3 regions of the Mesorhizobium sp. M0816 genome follow, and region 2 is predicted to be linked to each of the others. Evidence: predicted binding sites of a transcription regulator. Region 2 holds the regulator's gene; each other region holds the start of a gene.

Region 1 (5,775 bases), on a different contig from region 2:
ACCGTTCCTTGTCGGTACCGAAGACAGCGGTTCTCGATGAGGCGAGGGCGTCCAGCTTGAAGATTGTCGCTGAACGTGTTGCCGACCTCGCACTCTATGCGGCGGACCGCAATGTCAAGCTAGCGCTGGAACCTCTCAATCCCGTCTAGGCCGGGAACCGCTCCTGCCTCACGACTGTGCGTGACGCTGTTGATATCTGCGGGGCGGTCGATGCGCCGAATCTGGGCGCTGCCGTCGATGTCTGGTGGGACCGCGACCTTGACACCCGGTTGCAGCGCGCCGGCATGGACAGGATTTTCGGCTATCACCTTTGCGATTGGCTTGCCGACACGCGCGACGTGCTGCTGGACCGCGGCATGATGGGCGACGGTGTTGCCGATCTCAAGGCGATCCGCGCGAGTGTCGAAGGCGCCGGCTATACCGGTCCTCGAGATTTTCTCCGCTAACAATCTGAAGCGGCAACTCTTACTAAATGGCCGCTACGATACTCAGTTCCATAATATGTATTACGCGACTTTCACAGTTATAATTAATATTTCTCCGCTATGCAAAGTATGTATGGCTCGTGCTTCAGGCATTCGATCGTCACCCAGAGGAATTATGCCAAGTGTTGTGGCCGCCACTCCTACTCTAAGTCTCCATAGGACGGATCGATATTACTTACCATCACCTCACCGCCCGATAAGACTGGACGGAAGACTCTGAACGCTTCCGAAACGCGGTCGGCGTCCCGGGTCAAACCATCAGCCTTCGCTCGCCTGGCCCTCTCCGCGCACTCACCTGTGCGGCATGCAATAGACCCCTTCGGATTCCATCAGTACCGCGCCACCCTTCAACTCGCTCAGTGCGCGACCCACGCTTCGGAATAAGTGCGGCTGGCATCCACGGCCGTCAGCCAAAGGACGCGATTGTCGGCCAGTTCGACTTTAACTCCTGCTGTAAAGGGCTTGCCTGCACGGTCTGTTGATAGTGGCGTTTGATCCTGACATTGCTGGCCGCGAACTCAGCTTCGTTGCTGCCGTAGTTCAGCACAAATCCAGTGTGGTCCTCAGCCACTGAGCAACTGCCATCACGCTCGCATACGATTTTGGCAGCGGTCTTGCAGTCCCATTTCAGTGAAGCGGGCCACATAGGATTGTCCACGCTTGATCGCGGCCTGGCGCTCTGACCAGCCGCCGTCAATACTGCGCCTGTGTTCATAATCACCGTGGACAGGAGAAGCGCCTTGAACACTACAAACCTCCCTGAATTGTGACCCTTATAGTGCCTGGACCTGCGTAATCGCCTGGCTTATGGGATGTTGAGATCGAACCAGCTTTTCTGGCGCACGCCGTTCGCATCGTCATACTCGATAAACCAGGGCTTTCCGCGCATCGGCCGAGAGATGGTGTAGTATGTGGGGCCATTGCCTAGGGAATGCCCTTTGTCGTTGTCCGTGGTCTGGATTTTTGCCGCCACCACCTTACCGTCGATTTCGATTTGGACCTGTCGTGATCCGTCGCCATGCTGCCCGCCGAGGCCGCTGTTTTTGATAACGACGGGCAAGGAGAGCCTATCGGCCGCGATGCGGCAGATGTTTCGTCCTTGCTCCATTCCGGGCCGGTCGGAGTTGGCGCCAACTGCTTGCCAGCCAGACGGACAATCCTCATACTTCTCGAATTTCGCGACGCTGGAGTTGGCTTGCGCACAGGTCGGCCAGTTAAAACCCGGAGCTTCCATCTCCGAAATCAACTTGTAAATTGGCGGGTGGCACGAGGGCGTACCTTGCCAGTCACCGGACAGACATAGGAGGACCTGACAGCCCCACTCCGATGCTTTTGATTGGGATGGAAGAGCTGCGGCGGCCGCAACGGCGGCGGCACTCACTAAAAGGAATTTGATTATGGTCATAGCCTTTCCTCGCTGCGGATTTTGATAATTTACTATGGACGATCCGTGCGAAAAAGGACAGGTCGAAAAGGCAGGTTTGTGCGACTACATCGATTTATGAAACGAGACGACGGAGGCGTGGTCAACAACCCGTTGCGCGCCAACATTGCCCTGACGCTTGAGCGGGAGAGAGCCAGACGCGGCCTATCCCATATGCACATGGCCGAACTGTTTCGGACCGCCGAGGGCGAAAAACTGGCCTATCGAACCTACATTCAGACTGTGCGTCAGAAAAATAATGTCACATTGACGACGCTGCAGATCATGGCAAATGGCTTGCAAGTGTCTTTTGCAGAACTGCTCGCCGGCGGTAAGAAAGTTCCGGAATGGGCGCATCGGTTGGACGACAATGCGATCCGCAAGCGGCTGGCGCGCATCATCGATTTTGAGCGACAACGACGTACTTTGCACCGCTATGAGATGGCCGAACTCATCGGCGTGGCGGAGGCGACATTCACGAAACTGGAACGCGCGAGCGGCAACATCAGCGTGGATACGATTGCCGCGATCGCCAAGGCGTTGAAACTGAACCCAGCGACCTTCCTCTTTTCCGAAAAGATCCCGCCAACCACTGTTCTAGCTTTTTTCGATAAAGTGGAGAAGTAGGCTTCTATTCGAGAGCCGATCCAGCATAGACCCAGCAAACATGAAAGCGCACTGATGGCAATTTCACATGGGGCCTGATTGCATACACCTCAGCGCAGTCGGCCCTTCGGGTGCCGGATTTGGCTAGACTGCTCGTCGATAGGTCCAGAGCTGCGCCGGCGGTATGTTGCGGACGACGAAGTCATAGTGGGAAACCACGTAGCGGTCGGGCATCTTGATCACCGGCGACAGAGGCCCATAGGTGATCTGAATCACCGGCCGTCCGGCAGGAATGCGGGCAAGCAGATCCTCAACCAGGGCAACGCGCTGTTCCATAGGAAAGCTCAACAGCGGGACTGCACTGACGACACAATCGAACTGTTCACGCAAATGCGTTGCCCAATCTGAAGTCCACGTCCGGGAAGCGTTGCACCAGGCCGTTGTAGAAATTCCTGGAGTATTCGACCGACACCAACTGATGCGGATTGATGCCCCTCTCCAGGATTGCCTTGGTGATGACGCCGGTTCCCGCGCCAAGCTCCAGGACCGGCATTCCGGACCGCGGGTTGACCACGCTTGCCATCCGGCGCGCCGCATGAATCGAAGTGGGGATGAGGGCCCCCACGCCCTTCTTGTCCTTCTGCCAGCCTTTGAAGAATTGGACTTCTTCCTCAAACCTTTTGCCGAGCCGCTCCTTCAGTCGGAAAACCATGTTCTCTCCGTGCTCCGGCCATTTAGCGAAGCGCGTTGTCTGCGAATTTTGCAAGCCCGTTACAACTTGCTTGCGTGTTAAGGCCCGTCACAGGCAGTCACGAACAGCGAGGGCGTCTTGCGCTCGCAGAGCCACGCGATTTTTGCTCTTCGCCCGTCCCTCTTCCGTCTTGACTAGTATGAGCTTACAGACTATCTCACCGCCACGTTAGCACTCGCCACTGTCGAGTGCTAACGACGCTCCGGCAACGGGCAACCGTTCAACCTCCGCACCAGGGACAATCCAAAAATGGCAAAGTCGAATTTCCGGCCGCTGCATGACCGCGTGGTCGTTCGCCGCGTCGAATCCGAATCCAAGACCGCCGGCGGGATCATCATCCCGGACACGGCAAAGGAAAAGCCGCAGGAAGGCGAGATCATTGCTGTTGGCTCGGGCGCCCGTGACGAAGCTGGCAAGCTGGTCCCCCTGGATGTCAAGACTGGCAACCGCATCCTGTTCGGCAAGTGGTCGGGCACCGAAGTCAAGCTCAATGGCGAAGACCTTCTGATCATGAAGGAATCCGACATCATGGGCATCATCGGCTGAATATCGGCCTTTCCGTCAACTGAATCCCCTGAATCCCCGGGCTCAATCAAAGCCCCTGCCAGGAGCTAAAAATGGCTGCCAAAGACGTAAAATTTTCTCGTGATGCCCGCGAGCGCATGCTGCGCGGCGTCAACATCCTCGCCGACGCGGTGAAGGTCACGCTCGGCCCCAAGGGCCGCAACGTCGTCATCGACAAGTCGTTCGGCGCGCCGCGCATCACCAAGGACGGCGTCACCGTCGCCAAGGAAATCGAGCTTGAAGACAAGTTCGAGAACATGGGCGCGCAGATGGTCCGCGAAGTTGCTTCGAAGACCAACGACATCGCCGGCGACGGCACCACGACGGCGACCGTTCTGGCGCAGTCGATCGTCCAGGAAGGCCACAAGGCCGTTGCCGCCGGCATGAACCCGATGGACCTGAAGCGCGGCATCGACCTGGCCGTGACCGAAGTCGTCGGAGCGCTCGGCAAGGCTGCCAAGAAGATCAAGACCTCCGAGGAAGTTGCCCAGGTCGGCACGATCTCTGCCAATGGCGACGAGTCGGTCGGCAAGATGATCGCGGAAGCGATGCAGAAGGTCGGCAACGAAGGCGTCATCACGGTTGAGGAAGCCAAGACCGCCGAGACCGAACTCGAAGTCGTCGAAGGCATGCAGTTCGACCGCGGCTACCTCTCGCCCTACTTCGTCACCAACGCCGACAAGATGGTTGCCGAGCTCGAGGACGTCTACATCCTCCTGCACGAGAAGAAGCTCTCCAACCTCCAGGCGATGCTGCCGGTTCTCGAAGCCGTCGTGCAGACCTCGAAGCCGCTGCTCATCATCTCGGAAGACGTCGAAGGCGAGGCTCTGGCCACGCTGGTCGTCAACAAGCTGCGTGGCGGCCTGAAGATCGCTGCCGTCAAGGCGCCGGGCTTCGGTGATCGCCGCAAGGCCATGCTGGAAGACATCGCCATCCTCACCGGTGGCCAGGTCATCTCCGAAGACCTCGGCATCAAGCTCGAGAACGTCGGCCTCAACATGCTCGGCCGCGCCAAGAAGGTGTCGATCTCCAAGGAGAACACCACCATCGTCGACGGCGCCGGCAAGAAGGCCGAGATCCAGGGCCGCGTTGCCCAGATCAAGCAGCAGATCGAAGAGACCACTTCGGATTACGACAAGGAGAAGCTGCAGGAACGTCTCGCGAAGCTCGCGGGCGGCGTTGCGGTGATCCGCGTCGGCGGTGCGACGGAAGTCGAAGTCAAGGAAAAGAAGGACCGCGTCGATGACGCCCTCAACGCGACCCGCGCGGCCGTCGAAGAAGGCATCGTTGCAGGCGGCGGCGTCGCCCTGCTGCGTGCTTCGGCCAACATCAAGGCCACCGGCGTCAACGCCGACCAGGCCGCCGGCATCAACATCGTTCGTCGTGCGCTGCAGGCTCCGGCCCGCCAGATCGCGGCCAACGCCGGTGCGGAAGCTTCGATCGTTGCCGGCAAGATCCTTGATAACAAGGGTGCGACCTACGGCTACAACGCCCAGACCGGCGAGTATGGCGACATGATCGCCATGGGCATCGTCGATCCGGTCAAGGTCGTTCGTACCGCTCTCCAGGACGCGGCCTCGGTCGCCGGCCTGCTCGTCACCACCGAAGCCATGATCGCGGAGGCTCCGAAGAAGGAGTCGGCTGGCGGCGGCGGCATGCCTGGCGGCATGGGCGGCATGGGTGGCATGGGCTTTTAAGGTCCACGCATCTCGACAATTTCGAAAGGGCGGCAAGCAATGCCGCCCTTTCTTCGTGCCCTTGCGACGGTTGTCGGCGACCCGCAAGCCGGGGTATACGCCCGCCAAGGGTATGCTTATGTTTGAACGGATTCTGCCTTTTTTCCTGGGGCGGGCCTTACTGTTGGGCAGCGGCTGCGCGCACAGCGATGATGGTACGGTGATTATTCCGAGATCGCTTGATGCCAGGCGATTCTTTGACAAAGAGCC
Region 2 (5,775 bases):
AAGCGCTCGGCCTCGACCGAGGAGGGATTGGCCTCCAGCGTCACCTCGATGCCATCAGGCACCGTCCAGTTCTTCGCCACTGCATCCAGCACCGCCGCCACGGTCTGCGGTTTCATCAGCGATGGCGTGCCGCCGCCAAGAAAGATACTGGTCACCTCGCGCGGCCCGGTGCGGCCGCGCATCGTCGCCAGCTCGGTCTCGAAGGCGCGGGCAAAACGCTCCTGGTCGACCGGCTGGTGGCGGACATGGCTGTTGAAGTCGCAATAGGGGCATTTGGCCGCGCAGAATGGCCAGTGGACATAGACGCCGAAACCGGGGCTGCGGTCGAGCAGCATGGTCATGCGCCGGCCAATCGGGCTTGCGCGAATTTCTGGAAGGCGCGGGCACGGTGCGACAATGCGGTTGGCTGGCCGGGCTTCCAGCCATGCTTTTCCTCCGCGCTCATCTCGCCGAAGGTCTTTTCGAACCCGTAGGGCAAGAACACCGGATCGTAGCCGAAGCCTAGCTCGCCGCGCGGCGGCCATACCAGCGTGCCCTCGACCTCACCGCGAAAATATTCCGCCTGGCCATCGGGGAAGGCCAGGCAGATGACCGCGACAAAGCGGCCCTTGCGCTGGGCAGGCGTGATCGCGCCAACTTCTTGCAAGGCCACTTCCGTGCGCTGCATGGCCATGCCGAAGTCGCGGGAGCCGTCCGGCGTCTCGGCCCAGTTGGCGGTGTAGACGCCGGGTGCGCCGTCGAGCGCATCGACACACAGGCCGGAATCGTCCGACAGCGCCGGCAATCCAGTGGCCTTGGCGGCAGCCAAGGCTTTTATGAGGGCGTTCTCCTCGAAAGTGGTGCCGGTCTCGTCCGGTTCCGGCAGGCCGTATTCCTTTGCGGACTTCGCTTCAATGCCGAATGGCGCCATCAGATCGGCGAATTCCCGCAATTTACCGGCGTTATGGCTGGCGACGACGATCTTATGCCCGTCAAGCGAATGAACAGTTGGCGAATGCATCAGATGCCCCAGATTCTTGGCTCGGCGAATTCGATCGAATTGCCCGACGGGTCGCGAATATAGATCGAGCGGCCGCCCTGCGGCCATTCGAACTCGCTTTCGATGGCAATTTTCTTCGCCTCAAGATGCGCTTTCCAGCGTGGGATTTCATCCGCGCTTGCGGCGAAGCAAAGATGGCCCTGGCCGACCGCGCCATGCGGCGGTACTTTGAGCTTGGCGTCGGCCGGCGGCGGCACTTTGGTCGCCTCGGCATTGAACATAAGCAGCACGCTGTCGCCGCAGCGGAAGAAGAGATGCCTGCCATCGACCTTGCCGAGCAGATCGAGCCCGAGCACGCCCGAATAGAACCGTTCCGCGGCAGCAAGGTCCGTCACGTAGAGTGCTGATTCCAGGATTGCAGAAGGGGTCACAGGATCGCCAATCTCATCAATATTGACCGCAGCTAAGCCACCGCCATTTGCTGCAAGCTGACCAGGCGCTGAATACCTTTCTTGGCGAGCCCCATCAGCGCCGCGAACTGCTCTTCCGAGAACGGCTCGCCCTCGGCCGTGCCTTGGATCTCGACGATGCCGCCCTTGCCGGTCATGACGAAATTGGCGTCGGTACTGGCCGAGGAATCCTCGATATAGTCGAGGTCGATGACCGGCTGGCCATCATGGATGCCGCAGGAGATCGCCGCAACGTGATCCTTCAGCACCTTGCCCAGGCTCGCCATCTGGCGGGTTTCCATCCAGCGCAGGCAGTCGTAGAGCGCCACCCAGCCGCCGGTGATCGAAGCGGTGCGCGTGCCGCCGTCGGCCTGGATCACGTCGCAGTCGACGGTGATCTGCTGCTCGCCGAGCGCCTGCAGATCGACCACGGCGCGCAGGGAGCGGCCGATCAGCCGCTGGATTTCCAGCGTGCGGCCGCCTTGTTTGCCGGCCGAAGCCTCGCGGCGCATGCGCTCGCCGGTCGAACGCGGCAGCATGCCGTATTCCGCCGTCACCCAGCCCTTGCCGGAGTTGCGCATCCAGCCCGGCACCTTTTCCTCCAGGCTGGCCGTACACAGCACATGCGTGTCGCCGAACTTCACCAGGCACGAGCCTTCCGCATGCTTGGAGACGCCGCGCTCGAAGGAGATGGGGCGCATTTCGTCGAATTGGCGTTTGGAAGGGCGCATTCAGGCTTCTTTCTTTCTTCGGAATCTTGGCCGGGGAATCTTGGCCGGCTTGTAGCCGCACGGGGCGTGAGGCGCAAAGGAAAATGGACCGGTTGCGCCGACACCGCGGAAGTCTATATCTTCGGGGCGGAGGTTTTTGGCTCGAAATGACAAAGGCAGTCGATCCCGGTTTGCAGTCGCACGTGCTCCCGTCGCACGCGCTGCAATCGCCCGCGCTTCAATCGCTCGACATGCGTTCGCGCGACATCTTCCGGCGCATCGTCGATTCCTATTTGAGGGATGGCGAGCCGGTCGGTTCGCGCAGCCTGTCGCGCATCCTGCCGTCGTCGCTGTCGCCGGCCACCATCCGCAACGTGATGAGCGACCTTGAGCATCTCGGCCTGATCTATGCGCCGCACATTTCGGCTGGCCGGTTGCCGACCCAGGCAGGCCTGCGCTTCTTCGTCGATGCTTTCATGGAACTTGGTGACCTCTCCGACGAGGAGCGCCGTACCATCGAGGCCCAGGTGCGCGCCTCCGGCTCGGGCGCGACGCTGGAGCATATGCTGACCGAGGCCAGCCAGATGCTGTCCGGCATGTCGCGCGGCGCCGGCCTCGTGCTCGCCGCCAAGAATGAGGTGGCGCTTAAGCACATCGAATTCATCCAGCTCGAGCCGACCAAGGCGCTGGCCGTGCTGGTCTCGCAGAACGGCGACGTCGAAAATCGCGTCATCGATCTGCCCGCCGGCATCACCATCTCGCAATTGCACGAAGCCTCCAACTTCCTCAACGCCCATATCCGCGGCCGCACCCTGGCCGAGGCGCGGGTCGAGATCGCCCGCATCAAGGAAGAGACCAGGGCAGCCCTCGACACGCTGTCGCAGGATCTGGTCGAGAAGGGCCTGGCGGTCTGGGCAGGCGCTGAAAGCGGCGTGCCTGGGCGGCTTATCGTGCGCGGCCGCGCCAATCTCCTGGAAAACGTCACTGCCCAGGCCGACATAGAATTGCTGCGGCATCTGTTTGAGGATCTGGAGACGCAGGATGGGCTGATCCAGCTTCTCGACCTCGCCGAGGCAGGCCCAGGCGTGCGCATATTCATCGGTTCGGAAAACAAGCTGTTTTCGCTGTCTGGCTCCTCGCTGGTGGTGGCACCCTATCGCGACAAGGACGCGCGCGTCGTCGGTGCGCTCGGCGTCATCGGGCCGACGCGGCTGAATTATGCGCGCATAGTACCGATGGTCGACTATACCGCGCAGCTGATTTCGCGCATGCTGAGCTAGGAGCCGCCGCGGGCCTGCCGCAAGGAGGAGAAAAGAATGGCGCTGGAATCGTTCAAGGCCCAGATCAGTCTGCTGCTCGAAGAAATGATCAACCAGCCAGAGGATCAGCACGAGGTGCAAGAGCAGTTGCGCGAGAAGCTGCAAGAGATGCGGGCGATGGGTCTGCCGCTGCCGGCCGATCTGGTCGCGCTGGAAAAGCGCCTCGACGACGACTTTTACGCCTCTGGCAACTGAACGGGTTCGGCTTCAAATCCTCGTGTGCTGGACGGCCGCTTGGAACGATCAATACCTGATGCCGTTTGCCCTGTTCGAGGCGAATCCCGGAGGACGTTGATGATCCGATCTGGCGGCTTTGCGGCCGTTGCCGCTGCCCTCCTTGTTGCGACACCGGCAGCCGCCCAGCAGGCGGACCAGAATGTGCTCAAAGGCGAAGCCGCGTTTGGCGATTGGCACGCCGACAGGCCTGGCGTCCGACGCCTGATTGGGCCGCGAGACATGCCGGCAGCCGACCCCGCCCAATCCGCTTCGAACGGCGCCGGCGTGGCGGAACGGCCCGAACGCGCCAAGCCAGAATTGCCGTCGGGCTTTTCGGCTGAAATGATCGCATCCGGCATCGTCAATCCACGTGTCGTGCGCGTCGCTCCGAATGGCGACCTGTTTGTTGCCAACAGCCATGCCGACCAAATACGCGTCTATCGTCTCGCCGAGGGCAGCGCCAAGCCCATCGAGAAAGCGATCTTCGCCAAGGGGCTCAATTATCCCTACGGCATCGCCTTCTATCCGCCAGGAGACAAACCGCAATGGGTTTATGTCGCGAACAGCGACAGCATCGTCCGCTTCCCCTATCGCGATGGCGACCTGAAGACATCCGGCAAACCAGAAACCATTGTCGCCCAAATCCCGTCGGGTGGTCACACGACCCGCGACATCGCCTTCTCGCAGGACGGCAAAACGCTTTATTTGTCGGTTGGCTCCGCCTCGAACGTCGCCGAGGATATAGGTAAGGAGCCGGATAGCGGCCTCGACGCCTGGGCCAAATCAAAGCCGCTCGGGGCGGCCTGGGGCTCCGAGGACGGCCGTGCCGATGTGCTCGCCTTTGACCCGGATGGGAAAAATCCCCGAACTGTCGCCACCGGCCTGCGCAACTGTACGGGCATGACCGTGCAGCCCGCCACCGGCGCATTGTGGTGCGTCGTCAATGAGCGCGACGAACTCGGCGACAATGTGCCGTTCGAATTTGCAACAGCGGTCAAGGACGGCGGATTCTATGGTTGGCCTTGGTACTACATCGGCAATAACGAGGATCCGCGCCATCAGGGCGAGCGGCCAGACCTCGCCGGCAAGGCCACTGTCCCCGATGTATTGATGCAGGCGCATTCGGCGCCGATGAATATAGCCTTCTACGACGGCAAGAACTTCCCGGCGGATTATCAGGGTGACGCCTTCGTCGCCATGCATGGTTCGTGGAACCGTGGCGCCAGGACCGGCTACAAGGTGGTGAGGCTCAAATTCAGGGATGGCAAGCCGACAGGCGAATATGAGGACTTCATGACCGGCTTCGTCATCTCGAACGACGCCGTCTGGGGCCGACCGGTCGGTGTCGCGATGGCCAAGGACGGCTCGCTGATCGTCACCGAGGACGGCAACGGCACCATCTGGCGCATTACCTACGAAGACGGCCGCTCCTGAACGGCGGTGTCGCCTGCTGCGCTGGCGCAATCGAATTCGGCCCGAGGGAATTCACCCAACTTCAACATTGTGCGACAAGCGCCAATCATGACACTCACCGGGTTCCTCGCCTATAGCGCCGCCCTCGGCATCGCCGCAGCCATCCCCGGCCCAGGCGTCACCGCGCTTGTCGCGCGTGCGCTGGGTTCCGGCTTCCGCTCGTCGCTGGCCATGTCGTTCGGGCTGATGCTCGGCGACCTGACCTATTTGACTGCCGTGGTGCTCGGCCTGGCTTTCGTCGCACAGACTTTCGGCATGGTCTTCCTGGCCATCAAATGGCTGGGCGTCGCCTACCTCGCCTTTCTTGGCTGGCGTTTCTGGACGAGCGGCATCACGCCCGAGACGGTGGAGGCCAAGAAAGGCAAGGGCGGCTTGACATCCAGCTTTATAGCCGGCCTCGCCGTCACGCTCGGCAATCCGAAGACGATGATCTTCTATCTTGCCATCACCCCGACCATCGTCGATCTGAAGACGATCACGCTGGCCGATTACGGCATTCTTGTCGCGCTCACCATCGTCGTCCTGCTCGTCGTGCTGGTGCCCTATCTGGCGCTGGCGGCCAAGGCGCGCTGGTTCCTGAAGTCGCCGCGGGCGCTGAGGGCACTCAACCGCACCGCCGCCGGCTTCAT
Region 3 (5,775 bases), on a different contig from region 2:
TCGTATCGCGGCGGTTGAGCGCGGTGGCGCGGACACGCACGACGATCTCGTGCGGCTTCGGCGTCGGCTGCGCCTCGTCGCGCATCACCAGGCACTTGGTCCCGCAGGTTCCTTCAAGACGATAACTGCGCATTTGCCCCTCGCATATGTAGACTGATCTACATATTATGTAGACCGATTGTCATATTCGAGGCAAGGCCTATAATGCTCACTCCTGACAGAGGTTGACATGGCGAACGACACCCGCACCCGCATACTCGAGACGACCGGGCTGCTGCTGAGGCAGCGCGGCTACCACGGCACGTCGCTCAACGATATTTTGAGCGCCTCAGGCGCACCGAGAGGTTCGCTCTACTTTCACTTTCCGGGCGGCAAGGATCAGCTGGTCATCGAGGTGACGCGCGACAGCGTCGCCGATGTGACGCAGAGGCTGGACGCCGCGCTCGCTGCCGAAAAGGACCCGGCGGTGGCTGTCCACCACATCTACCAGTCGGTCGCGCGCATGCTGGAAGACAATCGGTTCACGCTCGGTTGCCCGATCGCGCCCGTGGTGTTGGACTCGCCGATCGACATGCCGGAACTGGCCGAGTTGTGCCGGTCCGCCTTCGAGCAATGGATAGGCTTGCTCAGGGCGGCCTTCGTCAGGGCAGGGGTGCCCGAGCGCCGCGCGCACGCGCTCGCATTGCTGGTCGAATCATCGCTGGAAGGGCTGATGGTGATCGCACGCGCCACCCACGACCGTGCCCCGGTGCTGGCGGTAGCCGATGAGGTCGCGGCGCTGATTGAGGGCGCTTTGCCGGCCAAGAGTGCCACTGCCGCGGTGCATTGACGTTTATGCCTTCATCGCATCGAAGGCGGCGCGGCGTTCCGCCAAAAGGGCCAAGGCTGCAGCTCGACGATTGATGTTCTGCGCCGCCGCGACGCCTGGAAGTAACGGCATGGATCCTAGGGTCTCCGCAACGTCGCTTCGCTCCTGCTCCGCCCTAGGATGACGAAGCGAAGGGTTCGTTCAGCCAATCTCGAAGGTTTGCGATTTCGCTGTCTGTCGTCACCCGCTACACGGGGACGCACTCCCAATCTCCGCCACATCAACGAAAAAGGGCGGCATCGCTGCCGCCCTTTCCGTAAGCTTGCGAGATTGGCTGGATTAGAAATCCATACCGCCCATGCCGCCGCCGCCCATGCCGCCAGGCATGCCGCCGCCAGCCGACTCCTTCTTCGGAGCCTCCGCGATCATGGCTTCGGTGGTGACCAGCAGGCCGGCGACCGAGGCCGCGTCCTGCAGAGCCGTGCGCACAACCTTGACCGGGTCGACGATACCCATGGCGATCATGTCGCCATATTCGCCGGTCTGGGCGTTGTAGCCGAAGGTTGCCCCCTTGTTCTCAAGGATCTTGCCGGCAACGATCGATGCTTCCGCACCGGCGTTGGCCGCGATCTGGCGGGCCGGAGCCTGCAGCGCGCGACGCACGATGCTGATGCCCGCGGTCTGGTCGGAGTTGGCGCCGGTTGCCTTGATGCTCAGCGAAGCGCGCAGCAGTGCGACGCCGCCGCCGGGAACGATGCCTTCTTCGACGGCCGCGCGGGTCGCGTTGAGGGCGTCATCGACGCGGTCCTTCTTTTCCTTGACTTCCACTTCGGTCGCACCGCCGACGCGGATGACGGCAACGCCGCCCGCCAGCTTGGCGAGACGTTCCTGCAGCTTCTCCTTGTCGTAGTCCGAGGTGGTCTCCTCGATCTGCTGCTTGATCTGGGCGACGCGGCCCTGGATTTCGGCCTTCTTGCCGGCGCCGTCGACGATGGTGGTGTTCTCCTTGGAGATCGACACCTTCTTGGCGCGGCCGAGCATGTTCAGGCCGACATTCTCGAGCTTGATGCCGAGGTCTTCGGAAATGACCTGGCCACCGGTGAGGATGGCGATGTCTTCCAGCATGGCCTTGCGGCGATCACCGAAGCCCGGCGCCTTGACGGCAGCGATCTTCAGGCCGCCACGCAGCTTGTTGACGACCAGCGTGGCCAGGGCCTCGCCTTCGACATCTTCCGAGATGATGACCAGCGGCTTCGAGGTCTGCACGACGGCCTCGAGGATCGGCAGCATGGCCTGCAGGTTGGAGAGCTTCTTCTCATGGAGAAGAATGTAGGCGTCTTCCAGATCCGCAACCATCTTCTCGGCGTTGGTGACGAAGTAGGGCGAGAGATAGCCGCGGTCGAATTGCATGCCTTCAACGACTTCAAGCTCGGTCTCGGCGGTCTTTGCTTCCTCGACGGTGATGACGCCCTCATTGCCGACCTTCTGCATCGCTTCCGCGATCATCGAGCCGACCGACACGTCGCCATTGCCGGCGATTGTGCCGACCTGGGCAACCTCTTCCGAGGTCTTGATCTTCTTGGCGTTCTTGATCAGCGTCGCGACGACGTCGGCGACGGCGAGGTCGATGCCGCGCTTGAGGTCCATCGGGTTCATGTCGGCGGCAACCGACTTGTGGCCTTCCTGGACGATCGACTGTGCCAGAACGGTCGCGGTGGTGGTGCCGTCGCCGGCGATGTCGTTGGTCTTCGAAGCAACTTCGCGGACCATCTGCGCGCCCATGTTTTCGAACTTGTCCTCAAGCTCGATTTCCTTGGCGACGGTGACGCCGTCCTTGGTGATGCGCGGTGCGCCGAACGACTTGTCGATGACGACGTTGCGGCCCTTGGGGCCGAGCGTGACCTTCACCGCGTCGGCGAGGATGTTGACGCCGCGCAGCATGCGCTCACGAGCGTCGCGGGAGAATTTTACGTCTTTGGCAGCCATTTTTTACTCCTGGGCATTTCGCCCGAAATTCAGATTGGATGGTGCGGATGAAAGGCGGCGTGTCAGCCGATGACGCCCATGATATCGGCTTCCTTCATGATCAGAAGGTCTTCGCCGTTGAGCTTGACTTCGGTGCCCGACCACTTGCCGAACAGGATGCGGTCACCGGACTTGACGTCCAGCGGGACGAGCTTGCCGACCTCGTCACGGGCGCCGGAACCGACGGCGATGATCTCGCCTTCCTGCGGCTTTTCCTTCGCCGTATCGGGGATGATGATCCCGCCGGCGGTCTTCGCTTCGGACTCGACGCGGCGAACGACCACGCGGTCATGCAGCGGCCGGAAATTCGACTTTGCCATTTTTGGATTTCCTTGGTGCGAATGTTGAACGGTTCTCCGTTGCCGGAGCGTGCTTAGCACTCAGCCGAAGCGAGTGCTAACGCGGCAATGAGATAAGCCGCATGCTCCTGCTAGTCAAGACGGAAGAGCAAAGAGCAAAGAGAAAAGAGCAGACAGCAAAGAGAAGAGAGTAAAGAGCGTGTAAGCATCGAGCCTTTTATGTGAACAATGTCGGGTATCAGACATATATGGGGCGGCTCACCCTTTGTATTTGAGCTTTATTCAGATGGCACGAATGATGCAACGGGTGATGCATTTGATCTCATCCAGAGGCTCGCACGGGGTCGTGCTGCGTCAGCTCGGTCATGTCGAGCTTCAGAAGGCCATTTTGGCATTGGTTCTGTTGCCCTATCGCCATTCATGACCAGTCCTGCGCGCGTGAGCCGGCCGGCTAGATTCCAACCACGAGAGCGCCGCCGCTGAGACCCGCACCCGCCGCCGACAGAAGGATTTTCTCTCCAGGCTGGAATGGCTTCATCTGGTTGGCGAGCGAGAGCGACAGCGGGATCGTCGCGGCCGAAGAGTTGCCGTATTCGGCAATCGTCTTGACAATTGCTTGGTCCGCGATGCCGAGGTTCCTCCCGACCGCGTCGAAAATCCGAGTATTGGCCTGATGCGGCACGAACCGGCCGAGATCGTGTGGCCGCACTCCGGCAGCGGCTAGAGCGCTTGTCGAGCAATCGGTCATCATCTCCACGGCCATTGCGAACACTTCGCGGCCGTCCGTCATCCTCATTCGGGTTTGCGCGAGATCGAGGTCACCGTGGAACGGCTTGTTGCTTCCTCCTGCGGGAATCTGGATCAGCCCGTATCGCGAGCCGTCCGAATCCACCGAGGCACCGAGAATGCCCCGATCAGCATCATCGCACTGACCGATCACCAGGGCGCCGGCGGCATCGGCAAACAGGACCGAGCTTGCGCGCTCGGCTGGATTGATGCGGCGGCTGAGGATGTTGGCGGCGATAACAAGGCTCGCTTTGCCGTGCAGGCGGGTAAATCCGTCCGCGAACATCAGCGCATAGATGAAGCCGGCGCAGGCGCCGGTCAGATCGACAGCGCCGGCGCGGCCCAGCCCCAACCGATGTGCGACCAGGGGCGCGCTGGGCGGCAGGAGGTGATCGGGCGTCGAGGTGGCAAGTAACAGCAGACCGATGTCGTGGCGCGCAATGCCGGCGTTCGCCAAAGCCATGTCGCCGGCTTGCGTGGCCAAGCCAGACAGCGTGTCTTCGTCCGTTGCCCAGAAGCGCGAACGAATTCCGGTGCGCCGCTCGATCCAGCCCGGTTCGAGGCCGAGATTGTTCTCGATTTCGGCATTGGCCACCTTTCGCCCAGGCGCATGATGGCCAAACCCGAGAAGGCGCGACGACCTGCTCATGGCCTCGAACCGAAGCGTTCGCCGGCTTCCTCGATGGCGTCATAGAGCCCGTCCAGCTCCTCGCCGGTGATGCAATAAGGCGGGAGAAGATAGAGGACATTGCCGAGCGGGCGCACAAGGAGCCCGCGCTTGAGGAAAAAAGCGCGCAGTTTCGGGCCGATTTCGGCCAGATAACCGGCTGAGCCGGCGCGAAGATCGAGCGCCGCAATCGTGCCGGTCGTCCGCTTGTCGGTGAAGTAGGGATTGTCGCGAAAGCGTCTAAGCCCGGCGGCCTGCTTCGCGCTCAGGGCCGCGATCCGCTCGGCCACCGGCTCGTCCTGCCAGATCTCGACATTGGCGAGTGCTGCCGCGCAGGCAATCGGATTGGCGGTGTAGGAACTCGAGTGGAAAAAGGTCTTCTTCCTGTCCGTCGAATAGTGAGCCTGGAAGATGGCATCGGTGGCGAGTGTGGCCGCCAGCGGGATGGTGCCACCGGTCAGGCCCTTCGAGGTGCACAGGATATCCGGAGAAATCGATGCCTGCTCGCAGGCGAACATGCTCCCGGTGCGGCCCCAGCCGGTCATCACCTCGTCGGCGATCAGCAGCGTGCCGGAGGCTTCGGCGATCTTCTTCAATCCGGTCAGAACCGAGGCCGGATACATCCGCATGCCGCCGGCGCCAAGCACCAGCGGTTCGATGATCAGCGCGGCGGCGCGCCGGTCGCGGCTGACGGCCTCGAATCTATCCAGCGTTTCCTGCTCGCGGCCGGCGGCCGGGAAGGGAATGGTGTCGACCTCGAACAGCAAGGGTTCGTAGGCGGCGTTGAACACGCCACGGGCACCGACGCTCATCGTGCCGATCGTGTCGCCGTGATAGCTGTGCTCCATGACGACGATGCGCGAGCGCGGCGCGCCGATGTTGCGGAAATAGCCGAGCGCCATCTTCAGCGCGACTTCGACGCTGGTCGAGCCGCTGTCGGAATAGAACACCCAGTCGAGTCCGGCGGGAGCGAGTCCGACAAGCGCCTTGGCCAAGCATTCGGCAGGCTCGTGCGTGAAACCTGCGAAGATGATCTGGTCGAGGCTCGAGGCGGTCGTCTCGATTGCCTTTATAATGCGGGGATGGCGGTGGCCATGTGTGACGACCCACCAGGAGGAAATGGCGTCCAGAATGCGCACGCCATTGGCTTTGTGGAGATAGGCGCCTTCAGTCAGGACGATTTCAGGGAT

What was found. The regulator HrcA, encoded in region 2, represses chaperone genes, less so after heat shock. The targets are predictions, from matches to a motif close to GTTAGCACTCNCNNNNNGNGAGTGCTAAC.
Region 1: the regulator HrcA is predicted to act here: its motif matches at 3,433-3,461, upstream of groES (co-chaperone GroES).
Region 3: the regulator HrcA is predicted to act here: its motif matches at 3,206-3,234, upstream of groES (co-chaperone GroES).

Annotation. Positions count from the first base shown of each region.
Region 1 covers NZ_JAMYOT010000034.1:428-6,202, reverse strand. Annotated here, with positions in the region: gene NKI17_RS31285 (hypothetical protein) at 1-40, shown strand, start outside; gene NKI17_RS31280 (TIM barrel protein) at 177-446, shown strand; gene NKI17_RS31275 (hypothetical protein) at 892-1,233, opposite strand; gene NKI17_RS31270 (hypothetical protein) at 1,291-1,890, opposite strand; gene NKI17_RS31265 (helix-turn-helix domain-containing protein) at 2,008-2,535, shown strand; partial or broken gene pmtA (phospholipid N-methyltransferase PmtA) at 2,659-3,226, opposite strand; gene groES (co-chaperone GroES) at 3,515-3,811, shown strand; gene groL (chaperonin GroEL) at 3,883-5,526, shown strand.
Region 2 covers NZ_JAMYOT010000003.1:2,088-7,862, forward strand. Annotated here, with positions in the region: gene hemW (radical SAM family heme chaperone HemW) at 1-341, opposite strand, end outside; gene rdgB (RdgB/HAM1 family non-canonical purine NTP pyrophosphatase) at 338-1,000, opposite strand; gene NKI17_RS04350 (VOC family protein) at 1,000-1,410, opposite strand; gene rph (ribonuclease PH) at 1,443-2,159, opposite strand; gene hrcA (heat-inducible transcriptional repressor HrcA) at 2,306-3,418, shown strand; gene NKI17_RS04365 (hypothetical protein) at 3,455-3,652, shown strand; gene NKI17_RS04370 (PQQ-dependent sugar dehydrogenase) at 3,752-5,107, shown strand; gene NKI17_RS04375 (LysE family translocator) at 5,195-5,775, shown strand, end outside.
Region 3 covers NZ_JAMYOT010000018.1:84,025-89,799, forward strand. Annotated here, with positions in the region: gene NKI17_RS24970 (zinc-dependent alcohol dehydrogenase family protein) at 1-133, opposite strand, end outside; gene NKI17_RS24975 (TetR/AcrR family transcriptional regulator) at 230-829, shown strand; gene groL (chaperonin GroEL) at 1,148-2,794, opposite strand; gene groES (co-chaperone GroES) at 2,857-3,153, opposite strand; gene bioZ (3-oxopimeloyl-[acyl-carrier-protein] synthase BioZ) at 3,584-4,567, opposite strand; gene NKI17_RS24995 (adenosylmethionine--8-amino-7-oxononanoate transaminase) at 4,564-5,775, opposite strand, start outside.